One region of the Lysobacter sp. TAB13 genome, then DNA from elsewhere that is predicted to be linked to it. Evidence: predicted binding sites of a transcription regulator. Region 1 holds the regulator's gene; the other holds the start of a gene.
The links. Region 1 encodes HrcA, which represses chaperone genes, less so after heat shock. Its sites were predicted from a motif close to TTNGCACTCNNNNNNNNNGAGTGCNAA; they were not measured.
Positions count from the first base shown of each region.

Region 2: a site for HrcA is predicted at 2,747-2,773, ahead of rpoH (RNA polymerase sigma factor RpoH). Genes of this name have one in related genera too.

Region 1 is NZ_JBFRDR010000001.1:334,935-340,008, forward strand. It holds gene dnaK (molecular chaperone DnaK) at 28-1,944, opposite strand; gene grpE (nucleotide exchange factor GrpE) at 2,142-2,657, opposite strand; gene hrcA (heat-inducible transcriptional repressor HrcA) at 2,834-3,886, opposite strand; gene recN (DNA repair protein RecN) at 4,310-5,074, shown strand, end outside.
Region 2 is NZ_JBFRDR010000007.1:198,586-203,659, reverse strand. It holds gene AB4Y92_RS11165 (TonB-dependent receptor domain-containing protein) at 1-2,078, opposite strand, end outside; gene rpoH (RNA polymerase sigma factor RpoH) at 2,784-3,662, shown strand; gene AB4Y92_RS11155 (DUF1203 domain-containing protein) at 3,899-4,366, shown strand; gene AB4Y92_RS11150 (hypothetical protein) at 4,559-4,987, shown strand; gene AB4Y92_RS11145 (NAD(P)/FAD-dependent oxidoreductase) at 5,066-5,074, opposite strand, start outside.

The DNA.
Region 1 (5,074 bases):
CCGATTCCCCATTCCCAATTTCCGGCCTTACTTCTTGTCGTCCTTCACTTCGGTGAATTCCGCATCGACCACGTCGTCGGCCTTGGCCGAGGCGCCGTTGCCGGCCGGAGCTTCTTCGCCCGGCTGACCGACGTTGACCGCCGCGAGCAAGGTCTGCGCCGCTTCTTCCAGCGCCTTCGACTTGGCTTCGATCTGGCCCTTGTCGTCGCCCTTCATCGCCGTTTCCAGCTCGGAGATCGCGGCTTCGGCGCGGCCGATCTGGTCGCCCGGCAGCTTCTCGCCGTGTTCCTTGATGGTGCTGCGGGTCATGTGGATCAGACCGTCGGCGTGGTTGCGCGCCTGCACCAGCTCGTGGAACTTCTGGTCTTCCTCGCGGTTGGCTTCCGCGTCGGCGACCATCTTGGCGATCTCTTCCTCGGACAGACCCGAGCCGGCCTTGATCTCGACCTTCTGTTCCTTGTTGGTCTTCTTGTCCTTGGCCGACACGTGCAGGATGCCGTTGGCGTCGATGTCGAAGGACACCTCGACCTGCGGCATGCCGCGCGGCGAGGGTTCGATGCCGGACAGGTCGAAACGCGCCAGCGACTTGTTGAAGCGGGCCTGCTCGCGCTCGCCCTGCAGCACGTGCACGGTCACGGCCGACTGGTTGTCCTCGGCGGTGGAGAAGGTCTGCGAGGCCTTGGTCGGAACGGTGGTGTTCTTCTCGATGATCTTGGTGAACACGCCGCCCAGGGTTTCGATGCCCAGGCTCAGCGGGGTCACGTCGAGCAGCAGCACGTCCTTGACCTCGCCGGCCAGCACGCCGCCCTGGATCGCCGCGCCGACGGCGACGGCTTCATCCGGGTTGACGTCCTTGCGCGGTTCCTTGCCGAAGAACTCGGCCACCGCCTGGCTGACCTTGGGCATGCGGGTCTGGCCGCCGACCAGGATCACCTCGGCCACGTCGCTGGCGCGCAGGCCGGCGTCGTTGAGCGCGATGCGGCACGGCTCGATCGTCTTCTTGACCAGATCCTCGACCAGCGACTCCAGCTTGGCGCGGGTCAGCTTGATGTTGAGGTGCTTCGGGCCGGAGGCGTCGGCGGTGACGTAGGGCAGATTGACTTCGGTCTGCTGCGAGGAGGACAGCTCGATCTTGGCGCGCTCGGCCGCGTCCTTCAGGCGCTGCAGGGCCAGCGGGTCCTTGCGCAGGTCGATGCCCTGGTCCTTCTGGAACTCTTCGACCAAGTAGTCGATGACGCGCTTGTCGAAGTCTTCGCCGCCCAGGAAGGTGTCGCCGTTGGTGGACAGCACCTCGACCTGCATTTCGCCGTCGACCGAGGCGATCTCGATGATCGACACGTCGAAGGTGCCGCCGCCCAGATCGTAGACCGCGATCTTGCGATCGCCGCCCTTCTTGTCCATGCCGTAGGCCAGCGCGGCCGCGGTGGGTTCGTTGATGATGCGCTTGACGTCGAGGCCGGCGATCTTGCCCGCGTCCTTGGTCGCCTGGCGCTGGCTGTCGTTGAAGTAGGCCGGCACGGTGATGACCGCCTCGGTGACCGTCTCGCCCAGGTAGGCCTCGGCGGTCTTCTTCATCTTGCTCAGCACTTCGGCCGAAATCTGCTGCGGCGCCATCTTGTTGCCGTCGATGGTCTGCACCCAGGCGTCGCCGTTGTCGTGCGCGGCGATGCCGTAGGGCACCAGGCCGATGTCCTTCTGCACTTCGGCGTCGGTGAACTTGCGGCCGATCAGGCGCTTCACCGCGTAGAAGGTGTTCTTCGGATTGGTGACCGCCTGACGCTTGGCCGAGGCGCCGACCAGGACTTCGCCGTCCTTGGTGAAGGCGACGATGGACGGCGTGGTGCGGTCGCCCTCGGAGTTTTCGATGACCTTGGCCTTGCCGCCTTCCATGATCGCAACGCAGGAATTGGTGGTGCCCAGGTCGATGCCGATGATCTTGCCCATAGATGTAGCTCCCTCTCTCAATGCTTGAATGTTGGGGGCGGCGCGTGGTGCTGCAGGCCGCCGATGTTCGCTATTTGGGGCCCGGTGCCGGGCAGTTCAAGCGCCCGTGCCCGTTCCCCTCAATTGTTGTTGCCTTGGGTGAAGCCCGCGATCCACGCCCTCACGGCCCCCGCCGCGGCGCGGATGCGTCTTGCGATTCAGCCGTCCTGGGCGACCACGACCAAGGCCGGGCGCAGCAGGCGGTCGTTGAGCAGCCAGCCCTTCTGGTAGACCTGGACCACGTGATTCGGGGCCACGCCCGGCGCCGGCACCATGCTCATGGCCTGGTGGTGCTCCGGATTGAAGGGCTGGCCGGTGGGGTCGACCGCGACCAGGCCGTTGTCGTCGGCCACCTTGAGCAGCTGGCGCAGGGTCAGCTCCATGCCTTCGCGCAGCGCGCCGGCCTCGGCACCGGCGACGGCCAGGCCGGCTTCCAGGCTGTCGATCACCGGCAGCAGGGCGCCCAGCAGGCGCTCGTTGGCGAACTTGCGCGCCATCTCGACGTCGCGCGCCACGCGCTTGCGCTGGTTGTCGAGTTCGGCGCGTTCGCGCAGCGAATCCTCGCGCAGCTTGTTCAGCTCGGCGCGCAGGGTCTCGACCTCGGACAGCTCGGCGACCGGCGCCGGGTCCTGGGCGTCGAGGTTCAAGTCGGGATTGGGATCGTTTTGGCTCATGCTGGTTCCTGGCGGTTTTCCGCGACAGGGCCAGCTATGGGGCCGGCACGGGGGCATTCAAGTGCCGGGATCTGCGGCGATCGTGCGGGATCGGCGCTCAGTTGCGGCGTGCGGGGGCGGTTTCGGGACAATCCGGGCGCGTGCGAGGGCCCGGCCGCGAACGCGAAGAAGGCCGGTTACTCGGCTTCGGTCGTCTGAAACGCGTCGCCCAGCGCATCGGCCGCGGCCTGCACCACCGGGATCACCCGGTCGTAGGCCATGCGGGTCGGCCCGATCACTCCGAGCACGCCCAGCACCCGCCCGCCGGCGGTGTACGGCGCGGTCACCAGCGACACGCCTTCCAGCGGCGCCAGCCCGGTTTCCTCGCCGATGAAGATGCGCACGCCCGGCGCCTGCACGGTGCGCTCCAGCAATTGCAGGATCTCGCGTTTGCGCGCGAACGCCTCGAACAGCTCGCGCAGCCGGTCCAGGTCGGCCAGCTCCTGCACGCCCATCAGCCGGGTCTGCCCGGCCAGGACCATGTCGTCGCTGTCCGGCGTCAGCACTTGCTCGGCCAGCTCCACCGACTGCGCCAGCAGCGTCTGCATCTCGGACTGGGCGTTGCGCAGCTCCAGCAGCAAGGTGGCGCGGATCTCGGCCACCGGGCGGCCGGCGAAATGGGCGTTGAGGTAATTGCCGACCCGTTCCAGCTCGCCGGCTTCGTACGGCCGGCGGGTCTGGATGATGCGGTTCTGCACGTCCTGGTCGGCGAAGACCAGGATCGCCAGCACCCGTTGCGCGTCGAGCGGCACGAAATCGATGCGCCGAAACGCGAACTGCTCGCGCTTGGGCACGCTCACCACGCCGACGAAGTGGGTCATCGCCGACAGCAGCTCCGAGGCGCTGCCGAGCAAGGCCTGGGTGCCGGTGCCCGACGGCAGCTCGCTGCGCAGCCGCGCGACCTCGCCGTCCGGCAGCGGCCGCACCTGCAGCAGCGAATCGACGAACAGCCGGTAGCCCTGCGAGGTCGGGATGCGTCCGGCGGAGGAATGCGGCGCGCTGAGCAGGCCGGCGTCTTCCAGGTCCGACAGGATGTTGCGGATCGTCGCCGCGCTGACGTCGAGCCCGGCGTGCCGGGCCAGCGTCTGCGACCCGACCGGCTCGCCGCTGTGGATATAGCGGCCGATCAGCGTGCGCAGCAATTGCCGCGCGCGCGGGTCGAGGCTGGGATCGGGAGGTCGGCGGCTCATGGGGATGGATATAGGCGCGTGGAGGTGGGGGCGCAAGGGTTGGGGTGGGAGGAGCTAGGAGTGAGAAGCGAGAACTGAGGAGTGAGTGGCGAGGAATGAGGCCCCGGATCGAGGATGAGACTTCGATGTCTCCGTGGGAGGGGCTTTCAGCCCCGACGCCCGAAGCGACGACACTTTCAAAAGCTGCGCGGCGACTGGAAGCAGTCGGGGCTGAAAGCCCCTCCCACGGAGACTTCGGGCTCCGCGCAGATCTCCAAGTTTCAATCGACATCAAGATTCGAGCCGGTCCGGGTAAGAATTAAGCCCCACACTGCGCCGGCAGCGCGACCGGATCTCAGCTTTTGATCCACCCGCCCCCTACGCTCGCCCCCGCCGCCGCTCCCATTCCCAGCCACCACCCTGCCCAGGCACAATCGCCGCCGCATGCTCGCCCATCTCTCGCTCAAGCAATTCGCCGTCGTCAGCGCCGCCGAGCTCAGCTTCGGTCCTGGCCTTACCGTGATCTCCGGCGAAACCGGCGCCGGTAAATCCCTGCTGGTCGATGCCCTGGGGCTGCTCAGCGGCCTGCGCGCCGACAGCGGCGTGGTCCGCCACGGTGCCGACCGCGCCGAACTGGTCGCCGACTTCACCCTCGACGACGCCCCGCTCGCCGCCGCCTGGCTGCGCGAAAACGAACTCGACGAAACCGGCGACGGCGACGCGCCGGTCTGCCAGATCCGCCGGGTCATCCGCGCCGACGGCGGCTCGCGCGCCTGGGTCAACGGCCGGCCGGTGACGTTGAATCAACTGGCGGATTTAACCTCTCGGTTGGTCGAAATCCACGGCCAGCACGAACACCAGGCGCTGATGGCCAAGTCCAGCCAGCTCGACCTGCTCGACGCCTACGCCCGCAACGACGGCGTGCGCGAGCCGGTCGCCCGCGCCGCGCGCGAGTGGAGCGCGCTGCTGCGCGAACGCGAGACCCTGTTCGCCCAGGGCGACGTCTCCGACCGCATCGGCTGGCTGGAACACCAGCACGCCGAACTCGAACGCGAAACGCTCGACCCCGAGGCGCTGAGCAAACTCACCGCCGACCATCGCCGCCACGCCCACGCCGCCGGCCTGATCGCCGCCTGCGAGACCGCGTTCGCGCGCATCGGCGGCGACGAAGGCCCGTCGCTGACCCGTACCCTGCAACAAGTGCGCGGC
Region 2 (5,074 bases), on a different contig from region 1:
CCGTTGACGCTGTTATCGACGCGGCGGAACTTGCCGGTGATGTCCAGGCGGTGCAGGCCGGGAATGTCCGCGTCCTCCGACACCAGCGGCAGCAGCGCTTCGGCGTAGTACTCGTTGGTGTGGAACTTGCCGTTGAGCGCCGGAATCGCCACCGAGCGGCCAAGCCCGCGGCGGGTGAAATCGTTCGGGGTGAAGCCGCCTTCCTCGACCCGGTGCTCGTAGCCCACCGCGACGTTGAGCGGGCCGCTCCAAAGATCGACGATGTTGCCGTGCATGAAAGCGCTGAACACCTTCTGCTTCTGTTCGAAATCGGTGACGGCGCGGCCGGTGACGTAGTTGATCGCTTCCTTGGACGGGCGGCCCTGGCCGAACAGATCCAGCGGCACGCAGTTGGGATCGGCGATCGGCTCGGAGTTGGCGCCGGCCGAGGCCAAATAAACTGCATTGCGCGCGCTGGGATCGCACACCAGCTTGCCGCCGACGTTGCGCACGTTGATCGCGTTGATGAAGTTCTGCTGGTTCAACGACACCGACGAGGTGCTGGCCTGCATGCGGCCGTAGTTGGCCGACACTTCCCAGTCGAACTGGCGCGTCCACAGATCGAAATCGCCGCGGGCGCCGACCACGATGCGGTCGATGTCGCTTTCCACGTGATCCGGCGTCAGCCCGAGGTCGGCCGAGGTGCGGGCGAGGCGGAAGGTCGGAATGTTCAACGCCGCCAACTGCTGCCGCGCCTGCGCATTGAGCAGCGGATGATCGGACTTCACCAGCAGCGCGCTGTTGAGGCGGGTGCCGGCGGTGGTGTTGCCGGTGCTGGCGATGTCCACCGGCGGATCGGCCTCGGAGTGGTAATGCATGCCCTCGACGAACAGGCGCACGTTGTCGGCGACGTCGTAGTGCGCGATCACGTTGACCGACTGCCGCTGCAGGCTGGTCAACAGCGCGGTGATGTCGGCGGTGTTGAGCCCTTGTCCGCCCGAGGCGGTGCTGGTGCCGAAGTTGATGCCCGGGTCAAAGGGGACGATGTCGCCGTTCGGCGCGAACTGCAGATAGGTGCGCTTGTTCGGGCCGAAGCCGACCAAGGCGCCGCCGGGAGAGGTGATCGCGCCGCTGGCCGGCAGCAGCAGGCCGCCGAAGGTGTTGGTGAAGGTGCGCGCGTTGCGGATCAGCACGGTGCCGGGGATGCCGTCTTCCGGGCCGGTGTCGAAGGGAATGTTCGGATTGACGCGGCCGTCGTTGCCGGGCGTGCGGCCGGGCTGGTTGGTCGCCATCTGCGTGGCGTTGGGATTGGCCGGGAAGGCGTAGGCGCGGGCGAAATCGGTGCGGTCCGAACGCACCAGGCCTTCGGATTCGTCGTAGGAGCCGCTGACGATCACGTTGCCGCGGCCGTCGGCGAAGTCCGAACCGGCGACGAAGTTGTAGCCCAGGGTCTGGTTGTCGCTCTGATCGCTGATGCCGTAGTTGAAATTGACTTCGGCGCCCTGGAAACGGTCCTTGAGGATGACGTTGACCACGCCGGCGATGGCGTCGGAGCCGTAGGTCGGCGCGCCGCCGATGGCGACGTTCTCGACGCGGTCGATCATCTGCACCGGGATCGCGTTGAGATCGACCTGGGCGCCGGCGGAGAAGCCGAAGTTGGTCAGCGCGCGCGAGGTCACCACGCGGCGGCCGTTGATCAGGGTCAGCGTGCGGTTGCTGCCCAGGCCGAACCGGTTCACGAAGTTGACGCCGCCGGCGAAGCTGCCCTGGCCGCCTTCGGGCGTCTGGCCGACGCCGAAGCCGACGGTCTGGTTGAGCGCGTCGGCGATGTTGGTCACGCCGCGCTCGCGCACGGCGTCGCCGTTGATCACCGTGGCCGGTTCCAGCGAATCGAAGCCGGTGCGCGGAATGCGCGAGGCGGTGACCTGGATGCCTTCCAGTTCGGTGGCGGCGCGTTCGGCCGGCACGGCGGCGGGAGCCGTGGACGTCTGCGCGTCCTGAGGCCCTGCGACCGCGAAGCCCGGCGCCGCCATGGCGAAGGCGATAGCGATGAGTAAGGGACGGCGCCGCAGCGCCCTCCCGTTGGAAGTGGTGGTCATGTCGTTCCCCGTCGTACGCCGGCCCGAGGCGGCCGGCCCGTCCACTACGCGCAGTCCGGGCCCGAGTCGCAACCGGTCGGCGTGCCGGGAAACATTAAAATTTTGTGATGGGCTTCTCTATCTTACTGATTCTGCGAGAACGCCCGGACGGCATAAGCGGTTTTGATGGCTTCGGGCCAGCGATTTGCACGGATCGGGCCGACCGATTCGCAAGTCGTGTCCAGGTATGCGGAAGGTGCGCAGATGCGTTGCCGAGCATTCGTTCGGACCCGCCCGCCGCGGCTTGCTCAGGCGATCGCTCGCGGCCTCGACGGGCGGCACATTGTCCCAGCCGGCCGTGCCACCTGAACGGAGCCCCGGTTTCGGCTGGAACTTTGGCCCACGAGAGGTGGTCTCAGATGGGCTTGCGATGAAACCGGCGGCCGGATGCGGCGCGAATCCGCGTTCAAAGCCACTCGGACGGAAGCGGGCCGTGACCCGGCTGCTCCGTCATCGCTGCATTAACTCATTGTTTTCGCGGAATAATTTTAAATTCATCCGGGCGCAGCAGGATGCACATCGTTGAAGCATCCGGTTCCCGCGGCGCCAACGCGCGAAGACCCCACCCGCCGTCACGAGTTCGCAGTTCCGACGTTCTAATGCCGCAACACAGTGAACTTCCCTTCGCTTTAGCACTCCTATAGGCCGACTGCTAAGATCGCTGCCATGACCCCTATTGCCCAATCCACTGCTCTAGTCGCCAACAACCTGCCTGTGCCCAGCGCGCTCGGTTCGCTGGACGCGTACATCGGCGCCGTGCACCAGATTCCGGTGCTCACCGCCGAAGACGAGCAGGCGCTGGCGCGCCGTTTCCGCGACGGGGAAGACCTCGACGCGGCCCGTGAACTCGTTCACTCGCACCTGCGCTTCGTGGTCCACGTGGCCCGCGGCTACAACGGCTACGGCCTGCAGATCGGCGACCTCATCCAGGAAGGCAACATCGGCCTGATGAAGGCGGTCAAGCGCTTCGACCCGGAACAGGGCGTGCGCCTGGTGTCCTTCGCGGTCCACTGGATCCGCGCCGAGATGCATGAGTTCATCCTCAAGAACTGGCGCATCGTCAAGGTCGCCACGACCAAGGCGCAGCGCAAGCTGTTCTTCAACCTGCGCAAGAGCAAGAAGCGCCTGGGTTGGATGAACGCCGAGGAAGTGAGCCAAGTCGCGAAGGACCTCAACGTTTCCGAGCGCGAAGTGCTGGAAATGGAATCGCGCCTGTCCGGCCGCGACATCGGTTTCGATGCCCCGGCCGACGAGGACGACGACCACGCCCCGCCGTCGCCGGCCGCGTACCTGCGCGCCGCCGAGGAAGACCCCTCGCAGAGCTACGAGCGCGAGGACGAGGAAGACAACCAGCTCGGCCTGCTGCGCGAAGGTCTGGCCGGCCTGGATGCGCGTTCGCGCGACATCATCAAGCGCCGCTGGCTCGATGCCGACAGCAAGATCACGCTGCAGGAACTGGCCGATGAGTACGGCGTCAGCGCCGAGCGCATCCGCCAGATCGAGGCGAACGCGCTGAAGAAGATGCGCGGATTGTTCGCGGCCTAACGAAGCTGCGTACAACGCGATGCGACACGACGGCCCGGGAAACCGGGCCGTTTGTTTTTCTGCGCGCGGATTGATCCGCCCGAGGCGATCGCGCCATCGCGCCGAACCAGCGTTCCCGGCCCATGCCCGGCTCGCCTTCACGGCCGCGCATAAATTCCCCAATCGAGCGCAAGACGCGGATATCGCCGCAACCCGTCCGGTCCTATCGTGCAGGCGAATTTCCATTCGGAGTCGCCATGAACGCCTATCGCATCGACGGCCTCGCGCCGGAACCCTTCGCCCCGCTGTTCGCGCTCGACGACGCCAGCCTGCACGCGCACGGCATGCGCCGGGTCGTCGCCGACAGCCCGACCGGTTATCCGTGCCGGGTTTCGCTGGCCAACGCCGCCCCCGGCGAAACCCTGCTGCTGCTGACCTACGAACATCACACCGACGGCCCGTACCGCGCCAGCGGCCCGATCTACGTGCGCGAAGCCGCGGCGCGCGCGACGCACTTCGAGGACGAACTGCCGCCGATGCTGCGCACCCGCTATCTGTCGCTGCGCGCCTACGACGGCGACGGCTGGATGCTTTCGGCGCGCACGCTGGACGGCACCGAGGCCGATGCCGCGCTGGCCGAGGTGATGGCCGATCCGGCCGTGGCGACGGTGCATGCGCACAACGCGCGCACCGGTTGCTTCCTGTGCGCGATCGCGCGCGCATGAGCCGTTGAGCCGGGCGATTGCGAGTACTGGTCGGGCGATCGAAGCATCGCTCCCCAGCGCGCCACGGCGGCCGCCGTCAACGGCGATCGCCGTCGCGAAGGGAGTACTCAACCGGGCGGCGTCCGGACCGTTGCGCGCGCGTTCGCCCGCGACGGACCGGCGGCCGCGCAATCGCAAACCAACGGAGGGTTTATGCAAGCGAACAAACTGTACGCGCTGGGCGCTTTCCTGTCGGTGTTCGCGCTGTCGCACAGTCAGCCAGCGCGCGCCGGCGACATGAGCAACGCGGTGGTGACCTGCTACGTCGATACCTACGATCTGGACATTCCGCAGCCGCTGTATTGCGAATCGGTGTGGATACCCAACCGCGGCACCAATCCCAGCACCGCCTACTTCGAGGTGACCGGTCTGCAGGCCGGCCGCTACGGATTCGTCTGGCGCAATCTGGAAAACAACCAGGTCATGACCGCCTGCGCCAACCGCAATTACTGCTACATCTCGATCAAGACCGAAACCCGCGGCGACGGCGAGGCCACGCTCGGGGTAACCATCACCGACCTGGACACCGGCGCGACCAAGGACGCGCAGGCCACCGCGCTGTACTGGGACGGCGTGAGTTGAGCGAGCCGCGCTGAGCGGGCATCGCCCGGCGACCGCTCAGGGCGCGATGTCGCGTCCTGGGCGGTCGCATGTCGCCGATCACCGCTT